3 regions of the Streptomyces sp. NPDC006872 genome follow, and region 3 is predicted to be linked to each of the others. Evidence: riboswitches for the same ligand, from Rfam matches in the RefSeq annotation. Region 3 holds a riboswitch; each other region holds the start of a gene.

Region 1 (4,272 bases), on a different contig from region 3:
ATGGGCGAGTGCAAGCGACTCGGGAGGATCCGCAGGTGAACAACGGTGCGGCCAGCGGGGCGCGAGAGGCACCGGACGCACCGAAGGGCTCGTACCCCCCAGGAGGTACAAGCCCTTCGGATGTGACGTACAGAAGAACGACGCTGTCAGTCGGCGCGCGCTTCAGCCGGTCGCGAGACGGACCATGTCCGCCTGCGGCCCCTTCTGACCCTGCGAGATCTCGAAATCGACCCGCTGACCCTCTTCCAGGGTGCGGTAGCCGTCCATCTGAATCGCGCTGTAGTGGACGAAAACATCCGCACCACCGTCGACCGCGATGAAGCCGTACCCCTTCTCCGCGTTGAACCATTTGACGGTGCCCTGAGCCATGCCTAACTCCCCTATTACTGGCCCTTGCACAGATCCACACTTCGCGGATCCGGGTCAGACCTCACCCCCCAACGATTGGGGGCGTGCGCCGGAACGCGTCGACCGCGGCTGAATGTATCTGTCCAACTGCCCTCTGCAACAGGTCACTTGGACGAGAATTCTGGACGCAAAGGATCCGGAATGTGGCGAGAATTCGCCTGAATTCAGGGCAAGTCGGGCCCTACGAAAGCCACAAAAGCCGCGAAAGGTATACACACTTTGGCTGCTTCTTATCGGGCACGGGGCAGAAATCAAAGGCTCCGGATCCGGTGATCCGGACCGGGTTCCCCAACTGTACCGCGCTCAACCACACTGAATTGCCCCCTCCGCTTCTATCGCGGAGAGGGCAATTCGATGAACGCTCGGTAATCGCTGTTACCGACGGTTACTACCAACGGGTACTGAACAGCGGTCAGTCGCCGCTCGGCAGCCGCGCAGCCGCCGCTCAGCCGCCCGCGACCGCCGGGATGATCGAGACGCCGGCGCCGTCCGGAGTCGGCGTCTGAAGCCCCTGCTCGAAGCGGACGTCGTCGTCGTTGACGTACACGTTGACGAACCGACGCAGCTTGCCCTGGTCGTCGAGAACGCGGGCGGCGATGCCGGTGTGGTTCTTCTCGAGGTCGGCGATGACCTCGCCGAGGGTCGCCCCCTCGGCCTTCACCTCGGCCGAACCGCCGGTGTAGGTGCGCAGGATGGTGGGGATGCGGACGGTGACGCTCATGACTTTCGACCTCCGGTCAGGTGGAGCGCCCCCGCGGGGGCGCAGGGCAGTGACTAGCCGAGACCCGCGTCGCGGAACGACTCGAGGTTGGGCCGAATCGTCGCGGTCAGTCCCGTGCCGGCCACCGCGTCGAGCGTCTTGAGACCGTCGCCCGTGTTCAGCACGACCGTAGTGAGCGTCGGGTCGAGAAGACCGTTCTCGATCAGCTTCCGCGTCACACCCACCGTCACTCCACCGGCGGTCTCCGCGAAGATGCCCTCGGTCCGCGCCAGCAGCTTGATCGCGTCGACGATCTGCTCGTCCGTCACGTCCTCCACCGCACCGCCGGTACGACGCGCGATGTCGAGCACATACGGACCGTCCGCCGGGTTGCCGATGGCCAGCGACTTGGCGATGGTGTTCGGCTTCTGCGGACGGACGACGTCATGCCCCGCCTTGTACGCGACGGACACCGGGCTGCAGCCCTCGGCCTGAGCGCCGAAGATCTTGTACGGCTTGTCCTCGACGAGCCCGAGCTTGATCAGCTCCTGCAGCCCCTTGTCGATCTTCGTGAGCTGCGAGCCGGAGGCGATCGGCACGACCAGCTGGTCGGGAAGCTCCCAGCCGAGCTGCTCGCAGATCTCGTACGCCAGGGTCTTGGACCCCTCCGCGTAGTACGGCCGCAGGTTGACGTTGACGAAGCCCCAGCCCTCGCCCGCCGGGTCGCCGATGAGCTCGGAGCAGAAGCGGTTGACGTCGTCGTAGTTGCCCTCGATGCCGACGAGCTCGCCGCCGTAGACCGCGGCCATGACGACCTTGCCCTGCTCCAGGTCGTGCGGGATGAACACGCAGGAGCGGAAGCCCGCGCGGGCCGCCGCGGCGCCCACGGCGCCGGCCAGGTTGCCGGTCGAGGAGCACGAGAGGGTGGTGAAGCCGAAGGCGCGCGCCGCCTCGATGGCCTGCGCGACGACGCGGTCCTTGAAGGAGTGCGTCGGGTTTCCGGAGTCGTCCTTGACGAAGAGCTTTCCGGCGTCGACGCCCAGTTCACGGGCGAGGTTGTCGGCCTGGACGAGCTTGGTCCAGCCCGGGTTGATGTTCGGCTTGTCCGCGACGTCGGCCGGGACCGGCAGGAGGGGCGCGTAGCGCCAGACGTTCGCGGGTCCCGCCTCGATGCGCTTGCGGAGCTCCTCCGTGTCGTAGGAAGAGAAGTCGTACGCGATCTCGAGCGGGCCGAAACACTCCTCGCAGGCGAAGACGGGCCCGAGGGGGACGCGGTGACCGCACTCACGGCAGTTCAACGCCGCGGCCGGACCGAGGTCGACGGCAGAGGCGGAGCTGGAGGCGGAGGAAACGGTGGATTCGGTTGCAACGTTCTGCGCAGCCATGTGAGGGGAGGCCCTTTCTCCTCATCTTCCTCACGACGCACTTCGCCGTGAGACGGATTTGGCACCTTCCCGAGCCGGGAGCCTCACCACGACGACGTGGTCAGACCGGCTGGAGGGTTGCCGGGGCTTCATCGGGCCGTATCCCTCTGCCCCTCTGGATGAGCGGTATTCGGTTGTTGATCTCAATGAGTGCGTTGATCTCATTGAACAGTGGACGACCTTGGACATGCGATGGTCATCCGCGTTGTTCAAGACTGTAACCGAAGCCCAGGATCGTTGAGATAGTCGTCCGAACCGCGAGATGTGAGGAGCCGCCGTGCTGGAAGAGGTCGAGCGCTGGCTGGCCACCCGCTCCTGGTCGGGGACCGATCGCCCGCTGCACCGGATCCTGGCCGCCAAGCGCGCCACGAACCAGTCGGTGTCCGTGGTGCTGCCCGCGCTGAACGAGGAGGAGACGGTCGGCGACATCGTCGCGATCATCCGCCACGACCTCATGCAGCAGGTCCCGCTCGTCGACGAGATAGTCGTCGTCGACTCGGGATCGACCGACCGGACCTCCGAGGTCGCCGCGGCGGCCGGAGCCCGGGTCGTCCACCGGGACGACATCCTGCCGCGCATCCCGGCCGTGCCCGGCAAGGGCGAGGTCCTGTGGCGCTCGCTGCTCGTCACCGGCGGGGACATCGTCTGCTTCATCGACGCCGATCTGAAGGAGTTCTCCTCCGACTTCGTCTCGGGCATCGTCGGCCCGCTGCTGACCGACCCCGAGGTGGACCTCGTCAAGGGCATGTACGACCGTCCGCTGGGCGGCGCGGCCGGCCAGGGCGGGCGGGTCACCGAGCTGATGGCCCGGCCCCTGCTCAACATGCACTGGCCGCAGCTGGCCGGGTTCGTGCAGCCGCTCGGCGGCGAGTACGCGGCCCGCCGCAGCCTGCTGGAGCAGCTGCCCTTCCCGGTCGGCTACGGCGTGGAGCTGGGCATGCTGGTCGACGCCCTGCACCTGGTGGGCCTGGACGCCCTCGCCCAGGTCGACGTCGGCGTCCGCAAGCACCGCCACCAGGACGGTCAGGCCCTCGGCCGGATGGCCGCGGCGATCTACCGCACCGCCCAGCTCCGGCTGGCCCGCGGGCATCTGATCCGCCCCTCCCTCACCCAGTTCGAACGCAGCCCGGACGGCTTCGAACCGCGCACCTACTCCGTGGACACCGAGGAGCGGCCGCCGATGGCGGAGATCGCGGAGTACCAGTCCCGCAAGGTCGCGTAACACCGCACACCCGTTGTATACGTCCTGGCCACACAGGGCGACCGTACGTTTGAGCGTTTCCGGAGCGGGCTAGGTTGAGGTCTATGGCTACCACCGGTGGAGCTGCTCAGGTCCTGGTCGCGTCCAACCGCGGCCCGGTCTCGTACACGGTCGACGAGGGCGGCTCGCTGCGCGCGAAACGCGGCGGCGGCGGGCTGGTCTCCGGCCTGTCGGCCATCGGGCCGGACGCGGGCGCGCTGTGGGTGTGCTCGGCGTTGTCCGACGGCGACCGGGAGGCGGTCCGGCGCGGGGTCGGCGAGGAGGGCGTGCGCATGCTGCCCATCCCGGCCGATGTGCACGCCGACGCGTACAACGGCATCGCGAACTCGGTCCTGTGGTTCATCCACCACCTGCTCTACCAGACCCCGCTGGAACCGGTCTTCGACGCGGAGTTCCGCCGCCAGTGGGCCTCGTACGAGACGTACAACCACGCGTTCGCGGAGGCGCTGGCGGAGGAGGCGGCGGACGGCGCGGCCGTC
Region 2 (4,272 bases), on a different contig from region 3:
ACCGGCCGTCGACACGGGTGGTGACTGCCATGTACCCACGGTCCTCGGATCCGCCGTCGGGGTATTCGACCGTGACCGGGTTCGTCATCGGCGCCGCCGAGAGGAGCGCCTGGCCGTAGCCCCCCGGACTCCACGGCGCTCCCCCGCAGCGGCCCCAATTCTGCAGAACCGTCCCGTACTCGACGTGGTAGACCAGCCCGTAACGGTCCTCCAGATAGCCGCGGATCCGCTCGACGTCCCGCACGCACGCTTCCTGCAGGCCGATCACCTGGGGCGCGTATGTGGCGATCTCCGCCGCCCGGTCGGCGTTGCTCTCCTCGCAGGGGTTGCAGATGTTCCACGTCATGACCCGGTTCGGCACGACATCCCGGACCGCGTCGACGGGCGGCGACCCGGCTCGGGGCTCGCCGCTCGGCGCCCTGGAGCCGACGAGCACTATGCAGGCCACGATCGCGGCGCCCACGAGCAGCCGCATGTCCCTTCCGAGCACCATCGCCTCCCAGGAGTGGCTGCACGTGGCATCCGACGTCTCCATGCACGAGGTTATGGGACGGAGTTGTGAACGACGCATGCGGTGTGCGGGCCCCGGACCCGCCCGGCGCGGGGCGGCTTCAGTCGTCGTGCCCGAGGCCGCGATCGGGTGCGCTCATGTCCCCTGTGCGGGGCGTGCCGTCGGCGAGCCCGTAACGCAGGTACACGGTGCCCTTCGGACTTGCCGTCGGCGGTTCGAGGAGGGTGATGTTCGTGGGCACCGCGCCGCCGTCGAACACCTTCTTGCCGACGCCGAGCACGATCGGGTGCACCCAGAGGTCGAGACGGTCGAAGAGCTTCTCGCGCAGGAGGGTCTGCACCAGGTTCAGGCTCCCGACGACCTTGATGTGCTCGTGCCGGTCACGGATCTCGCGCACCGCGCCGGCCAGATCCGGGCCGAGCTGCGTGGAGCCGGCCCACGAGAGGTCGGGCCGGCCGCGGGAGGCCACGTACTTCGGGACGCTGTTGAAGAGGGTGGCGATCTCGTTGTCCTCGCCGCCCTTCTGGTGCGGCCAGTAGGCGGCGAAGATGTCATACGTCCGCCGGCCGAGCAGGAGGGCGTCGGTGCCCTCGTAGGCGGCGCCGATCTGCGCACCGGCGACCTCGTCCAGCAGGGGCGCCTGCCAGCCGCCGAACGGGAACCCCGCAGGGTCCTCGTCGGGGCCGCCGGGCGACTGCCCGACGAGGTCGAGGGTCGCGAACAGCTCGATGTCGATGAGGCCCATGTCTACTCCCGATGAGGTGGTCGTCCCGGTCGGTAAGTAGACCTGTGGGCGTGGGCAAACTCATCGGTACGCCGCACCGGCACTCCCGTTCGCGATGGATCACGGGCGGCGTCCACGCTGGGTGGCCGCCCGGTGTCCGGCGTCACCGCAGGTCAGCGGCCTGTCCATGCCGTCCGATGCCGGCGTCCGGCATTTGGACGACGATAGTGCGATATTGACGGGTCACGGAAGTGATCCGTACGATCGCGGGTGGCATTGAGTGTCAGCGTCAAGCCCTGGCTTGCTGACCGGCAACCCTCCTCCGCGGTGGGGTGCTCCAGGTGAAAGCCCGGCGGGGTCGACGACCCTGCAAGCGCGTGGCCCCGGCACCGGGGCCTGAGAGGGGAGGACCACCGTGCGGATCGACTGCAACCTGAGTGCCTCTCTCGCCGCCGCGGCGGCGTTCTCCGGACTCTCGCGCAGGCGCCACATCGATCTCCAGCGCTTCGCCGGCTGTCTGTGTAGCACCTCCCTGTAGCACCTCCCGACGGCCCGTCTCTGCACGCCTGCGTGCGGCGGCTGACCACACGTCACCTCTGCGGCCGACGTGCGCCGTCGGCGTCTCCGGCGATCCCCCGCCTCCCTCCCTTCCCCCCTTCCCCTTCCTTCGTCTTTCCCCTCGCAGTCGACTTCCCCTGCGTCGCCATGCCCGGAATGTTCTGAACGGGCACCTGCGCGACGGCTTCGGAGTAGGAGAACCATTCCGTGATAGCGCGTACGGATTCCCGGCCCACCCGGTGGGCGGCCCTCGCGGTGCTCGTGACGAGCGGCGTGCTGCTGAGCGCCTGCTCGGCGGGCGGCGACGGCAGTTCGAGCAGCGGCGGCGGCCAGGCCCGCTCCGGCGGCACACTGACCTTCGCCGTCGGTTCCGACGCCGGCTGCGTCGATCCCCAACAGGTGGGCAGCAACGACACGATCTACTCGCTGCGCCAGATCGTGGACTCCCTGACCGACCAGGACCCCAAGACCGGCAAGATCGTGCCCTGGCTCGCGAAGAGCTGGGACATCAGCACGGACGCCACGACCTTCACCTTCCATCTGAGACCGGGCGTCACCTTCAGCGACGGGTCGGCGCTGACCGCCCAGGTGGTGAAGGACAACTTCGACGCGGTGCCGAAGCTCGGCGCCCTGGGCACGCTGGCGCAGGGGTATCTGAGCGGCGTGGACAGCACGACCGTGGTCGATCCGCTCACGGTCCGGGTCACGTTCAAGCAGCCCAACGCGCAGTTCCTCCAGGCGACGGCGACGCATTCGCTGGGCATCGAGTCGTCGGCGAGTGTGCAGAAGAGCCCGCAGGACAAGTGCAGCCAGGGCGTGGTCGGTTCCGGGTCGTTCGTGCTGAAGGACTACGTGCAGAACCAGTCGATCACCCTGGCCAGGCGCGCCGGGTACGCGTGGGGTTCCGCGCTGTGGACCAAGAAGGGCGAGGCGTACCTGGACAAGCTGGTGTTCAAGGTGGTGCCGGAGGCGGGTGTGCGCACCGGGAGCCTCCAGTCCGGGCAGGTGGACGCGATCAGCGGCGTCGGCAGGTCCAACGAGTCGGCGCTGAAGAGCGGCGGCCAGGTGGATCTTCAGCAACGGGCCAACCCCGGGGTGGTGTTCAACCTGGGGCTGAACAACTCCCGGCCGGCGCTGAAGGACGTCAGGGTACGTCAGGCGATCTCGTACGCCGTCGACCGGCAGCAGATCGTGGACACCGTGTTCCCGACCGGTACCGAGCCCGCGACCAGCATCCTGGCGCACACCACCCCCGACTACTCCGACCTCGGCGCGGAGCTGACCCTGGACGCGGCGAAGGCCGAGTCCCTGCTGGACTCGGCCGGTTGGAAGACCGGCGGCGACGGCATCCGGGTGAAGAACGGCAAGAAGCTCAGCCTGACCGTCTCGTGGTTCCCCAACGCGGCCACGAACCAGCCCTCGCTGGAGCTGATCCAGCAACAGCTCAAGGCCGTCGGCGTCGGCGTGGTGCTCGAGCAGCTGCCGGTCACCCAGTTCGCGCCGACGCTGCAGTCCGGTGACTTCGACGTGGTGTGGGGCAATGTGACCCGCGCCGACCCGGACATCCTGCGCAGCTCGTTCTCCACCCGCTTGGCCAACTTCTACCAGCTGTCCACCGGCCCCCTGGACACCGCACTGAGCGAGCAGGCCGCGACGGCCGACACCGCCAAGCGGAAGCAACTGGTGGTCCAGGCACAGGAGTTGCTCGTGCGGAACGCCTATGTCGTCCCCGTGGTGGAGCTGCAGACCCAGCTCGGGGTGTCGAAGAAGGTGCACCGTCTCGACTTCGACGCCTCCAGCCGGATACAGCTGCACGACACCTGGATCGGCTGACGGCCGCCATGCGTCTCTACGTCGTCAAACGCGTCGCGCAGGCGATCGGCGTGCTGTGGGCGGCCTACACGGTGGCGTTCCTCGTGCTGGACTTCCTGCCCGGCGACCCGGTGTCGGCGATGGCCGGCGCCGGAGCGGACACCGGGCAGGTCGATCCGGCCCAACTGGCCGCGCTCCGGCATCAGTACGGCTTCGACAAACCGGTGCTCGCACAGTACGCCGACTACCTCGGCCGGGCGGTGCGCGGAGACTTCGGCGACTCGATCTCCACCGGCCGGTCGGTGACCTCGACCCTGGCCGAGGCGCTGCCGGGGACGCTTCAGCTGACCGGGGCGGCGCTGCTGCTCGCGGTACTGGGCGGCGGCGGTCTCGCGGTGCTGGCGACCTACACCACCCGGCGGTGGCTGCGGCAGCTGCTGCTGTCGTTGCCCCCGCTGGGGGTGTCGGTGCCCACGTTCTGGGTCGGACTGCTGCTCGTGGAGCTGTTCTCCTTCCGGTTGCGGCTGTTCCCGGCGTTCGGCAACGACGGGTTGCGCGGTCTGGTGCTGCCCGCGGTGACGCTCGCGATCCCGACCGGCGCGCTGGTCGCACAGGTGCTGTCCAAGAGCCTGTTCACGGCGCTGGACCAGGCCTATGTGGAGACCGC
Region 3 (4,272 bases):
GTCTACGCCTGGGCCCGTTTCGGACACAGGAAGGGCCCGAAGGGCGGCCTCGGCAGAGCGGCGGCGGGAGACGAGCGGGCGACTAGAGTGAGGGCCGCCCCAGCAACGGCCCCCGAGGGAGAGAACCAGCCGTGATCACCGCGATCGTCCTCATCAAGACCAGCGTGGACCGGATCCCCGAGATCGCCGAGCGGATCGCCTCGCTGGACTCCGTGAGCGAGGTCTTCTCCGTCACCGGGACCTACGACCTGATCGCCATGGTCCGGGTGAAGCAGCACGAGGACCTGGCGGAGGTCATCCCCGGGAGCATCAGCAAGATCCCGGGGGTCGAGGGAACGGACACGCACGTCGCCTTCCGCACCTACTCCCAGCACGACCTCGAGGCCGCGTTCGCCATCGGCCTGGAGTAGGCCCTACACCGCGGGGACGCAGCGGCCGTCCTGGGTCCGGTACCGCCACCGCGCGCCGTCGGTCACCAGTTCCCGTACGGCGGTCACGAAGCGCTCCACGTGCTCGTCGGGGGTGCCCGCGCCGAAGCTCACCCGGATGGCGTTGAGGGACTTCTCCCCGGGGGCCGCCTCGGGGGCGCCGCACTCGCCCTGGCTGTGCAGGTCGCCGCCCAGGAGGGTGCGGACCAGCGGGTGGGCGCAGAAGAGGCCGTCCCGGACGCCGATGCCGTACTCGGCCGAGAGGGCGGCGGCGAAGTGGGAGCTGTTCCAGCCCTCGACGACGAAGGAGATCACGCCCACCCGCGGGGCGTCGTCCCCGAACAGGGACAACACCCTGACCTGCGGCACCTCGGCCAGACCGGCCCGCACCTTCTCGATCAGGTACTGCTCACGGGCCACCAGCGCCTCGAAGCCGGCCTCGGTCAGCGCCTTGCAGGCCGCGGCGATGGAGTACGCACCGATCACGTTCGGGGAGCCGGCCTCGTGGCGGGCGGCGCTCTCGTGCCACTCCACGTCCACTCCCCCGTCCTCGCGCCGGGTGACCTTGCGGCTGGCGCCGCCGCCCGCGAGGTACGGGTCGGCGGCCCGGAGCCAGTCGGCGCGGCCGGCCAGGACGCCGGAGCCGAAGGGCGCGTACAGCTTGTGGCCGGAGAAGGCGACCCAGTCGACGTCGAGGTCCTGCACCGACACCGGGTGGTGGGGGGCGAGCTGGGCGGCGTCCAGGACGATACGGGCGCCGTGGGCGTGCGCGGCCGCCGCCAGCTCGCGCACCGGCCACAGCTCGCCGGTGACGTTCGAGGCGCCGGTCACGCAGACCAGGGCCGGGCCGTACGGGTCACGGTCGGCGAGGGCGCGCTCCAGGGTCTCCACGGCCTGGCGCGGGGTGCGCGGGGCGTCCAGGTAGGTGACCCGGGCGTCCTTCCAGGGCAGCAGCGAGGCATGGTGCTCGGTCTCGAAGACGAAGACCTGGCAGTCGGCGGGGAGGGCCGCGGCGAGCAGGTTGAGGGAGTCCGTGGTGGAGCGGGTGAAGATCAGCTGGTCGTCGGGGCGGCAGTCCAGGAACTCGGTGACCGTCCGGCGGGCGTTCTCGAACAGGTCGGTGGAGAGCTGGGAGAGGTAGCCGGCGCCGCGGTGGACGCTGCCGTAGTAGGGGGCGTAGGCCGCGACGTCGTCCCAGACGCGCTGGAGGGCGGGAGCGCTGGCCGCGTAGTCGAGCGCCGCGTAGGCGACCTCGCCGCCCGTGACGAGCGGAACGGTGACATCCCGGCCCAGAACGGGCAGAGGCGCACAAACGGTCTGGACAGAGGCAGCGGTGAAGACGGAAACGGACATGACGGAACTCCCGTGTGAGGCAAGGGAAAAGTGAAAAGGGGTACGCGGAAGCGGGGCTCTGCGCCCTATCGCATTCGCTTGCTCACAGAAGGCTCCCTCGATGACCAGGATCCCTGGCCGCACGCTCTCAGAAGCGTGTGAGGGATCCGCGCTTGCCGTGCACCTTGTTGTGCACAGCCTGGTCTTCACCCGGGGCACCCCGCCACGGACGGAGGGTTGCCGGACAGTCGGCCGGGGCCTCTTGACTGTCACTCATGACCTGACAAAGGAACGTACGCGATGTGATCGTCGTCCCGCAACCCGTGTCCGGATCGCGGGACGACCGAGCGCCCGAAGGGGCGCGGGGAACTGCGCGACCAGCCGCGACGGCGCCGCAGACGGCTGACGGCGCCGCGCGGCTCTTCCAGCGGGCGCCTACGCGTTGCTGGCGGCGACCCAGCGCTCCAGCGACCGCTTGGCCGCGCCGGAGTCGATGGACTCGGCCGCCCGGTCCATGCCGGCCCGGATCTGCTCGGCCAGCGTTCCGCTGCCCGGGTCGAGGGCCACCAGCGCGGCCGCCGAGTTCAGCAGCACGGCCTCCCGCACCGGGCCCGGCTCGCCCTCCAGAAGGCGGCGGGCGACCTCCGCATTGTACGACGGGTCCCCGCCCCGCAGGGCCTCCACGGGGACCAGCTCCAGACCGACGTCACGCGGGTCGAAGCTCTCCTCGGCGACCTTGCCGTCGCGGACGACCCACACATGGGACGTGGCCGTCGTCGTCAGCTCGTCGAGGCCGTCGTCGCCCCGGAAGACCAGGGACGAGTTGCCGCGCTCGGCGAAGACGCCCGCGACGACCGGCGCCATGCGCGGGTCCGCGACCCCGACCGCCTGGGCCCGCACCTTCGCCGGGTTGGTCAGCGGGCCGAGGACGTTGAACACCGTGCGGATGCCCAACTGGCCGCGGGCCGCGCCCACATGACGCAGCGCCGGGTGGAACTTGATCGCGAAGCAGAAGGTGATCCCGGCCTCCTGAGCCACCTCGGCCACCCGCCGTGGCGTCAGCTCCAGATTGACGCCGAGCTTCTCCAGGACGTCCGAGGCGCCGGACGCGGAGGACGCGGCCCGGTTGCCGTGCTTGACGACCGTGGCGCCCGCACCGGCCACGACGATCGCCGACATCGTGGAGATGTTGACCGTCTTCGCGCCGTCGCCGCCCGTGCCGACGATGTCGACGGTCCGACCCGGCACCTCGATCAGGTTGGCGTGCTCGTACATCGCCCGGACGAGCCCGTTGATCTCCTCGACGGTCTCGCCCTTGGCCCGCAGCGCCACCACGAACCCGGCGATCTGCGCGTCGGTCGCCTCGCCGCGCATGATCCGGTCCAGCGCCCAGAACGTGGCGTCGGCGTCCTGGTCGTGGCCGTACAGCAGGCTGTTCAGCACCTCGGGCCAGGAACGGCCCGCCGCGGTGTCGCCTCCAGCGGGGGTCACAGCGCTCATCAGCCGCTCCTGGGTGTCGTAACGATCTTCTAGGGCTCTCGTAGAAGAGTGTGTCCCCACCCTATCCAGCCCATGGGCACGGCAACGGGCCCCGTCCGAAGACCGGACGGGGCCCGTTGCGCGGGCGTGGCGACGCCGCAAGCGATCAGTGGTGGCCGTGGCCGCTCGTGATCTCCTTGTACTCCTCGACGGTGGGCTTCGGGATCTGCTGGTCCTCGCCGAAGTACGCGCCGCTGATCTTGGCGCGCAGCTTCTCGGAGCCCGTCACCTTGCGCTCGACGCCGTTCTCGTCGACCGCGGGGCCGATCGCGGCGGGCACGTACTGCTCGTGCGCGGTGAGGGTGTGCAGCTGCTCCTGGCTGAGCGGCTCGTGGATCTCGACGAACTCACCGTGCGGCAGGCGCTTGATGGTGCCGGTCTCCCGACCGTGCAGCACCTTCTCCCGGTCCCGGCGCTGCAGGCCGAGGCAGATCCGCTTGGTGAAGATGTACGCGATGACCGGTCCGACGAAGAAGAAGATCCGGACGAACCAGGTGATCGAGTTGATCGACAGGTGGAAGTGGGTGGCCCACAGGTCGTTGCCACCGCCGACCAGCGTGATCATGTACATCGTGACCCAGGCGACGCCCAGCGCGGTGCGGGTCGGCGCGTTGCGCGGGCGGTCCAGGATGTGGTGCTCGCGCTTGTCGCCGGTGACCCAGGACTCGATGAAGGGATACATCGCCAGCGCCGCGAGGACCACGCCGAAGAGCACCAGCGGGATGAACACGCCCAGGACGAGCGTGTGACCCCAGATGTTGATCTCCCAGCCCGGCATGAAGCGGATCAGACCCTCGGCGAAGCCCATGTACCAGTCGGGCTGGGCGCCGGTCGACACCTGGTCCGGACGGTAGGGGCCCATGGCCCAGATCGGGTTGATCTGCGCGACCGCCGCGATGGCCGCGATCACACCGAAGACCAGGAAGAAGAAGCCTCCGGCCTTGGCCATGTACACCGGCAGCAGCGGCATGCC

What was found. Region 3 has a riboswitch for S-adenosylmethionine ahead of ABZ725_RS39270 (aminotransferase class V-fold PLP-dependent enzyme). Riboswitches for the same ligand answer to the same signal wherever they lie in the genome.
Region 1: linked by a shared signal. The riboswitch ahead of thrC (threonine synthase) and the one ahead of ABZ725_RS39270 (aminotransferase class V-fold PLP-dependent enzyme) in region 3 are both predicted to bind S-adenosylmethionine.
Region 2: linked by a shared signal. The riboswitch ahead of ABZ725_RS13730 (putative leader peptide) and the one ahead of ABZ725_RS39270 (aminotransferase class V-fold PLP-dependent enzyme) in region 3 are both predicted to bind S-adenosylmethionine.

The regions. Positions count from the first base shown of each region.
Region 1 covers NZ_JBEYIL010000005.1:497,402-501,673, forward strand. Annotated here, with positions in the region: gene ABZ725_RS18060 (cold-shock protein) at 163-369, opposite strand; gene ABZ725_RS18065 (MoaD/ThiS family protein) at 854-1,129, opposite strand; gene thrC (threonine synthase) at 1,183-2,493, opposite strand; SAM riboswitch class I at 2,512-2,658, opposite strand; gene ABZ725_RS18075 (glucosyl-3-phosphoglycerate synthase) at 2,810-3,754, shown strand; gene ABZ725_RS18080 (trehalose-6-phosphate synthase) at 3,838-4,272, shown strand, end outside.
Region 2 covers NZ_JBEYIL010000004.1:125,911-130,182, reverse strand. Annotated here, with positions in the region: gene ABZ725_RS13740 (endonuclease/exonuclease/phosphatase family protein) at 1-535, opposite strand, end outside; gene ABZ725_RS13735 (dihydrofolate reductase family protein) at 612-1,256, opposite strand; SAM riboswitch class IV at 1,508-1,617, shown strand; gene ABZ725_RS13730 (putative leader peptide) at 1,651-1,773, shown strand; gene ABZ725_RS13725 (ABC transporter substrate-binding protein) at 2,001-3,626, shown strand; gene ABZ725_RS13720 (ABC transporter permease) at 3,635-4,272, shown strand, end outside.
Region 3 covers NZ_JBEYIL010000017.1:184,641-188,912, forward strand. Annotated here, with positions in the region: gene ABZ725_RS39260 (rhomboid family intramembrane serine protease) at 1-135, shown strand, start outside; gene ABZ725_RS39265 (Lrp/AsnC ligand binding domain-containing protein) at 132-410, shown strand; gene ABZ725_RS39270 (aminotransferase class V-fold PLP-dependent enzyme) at 414-1,781, opposite strand; SAM riboswitch class IV at 1,925-2,041, opposite strand; gene trpD (anthranilate phosphoribosyltransferase) at 2,196-3,260, opposite strand; gene ABZ725_RS39280 (cytochrome bc complex cytochrome b subunit) at 3,406-4,272, opposite strand, start outside.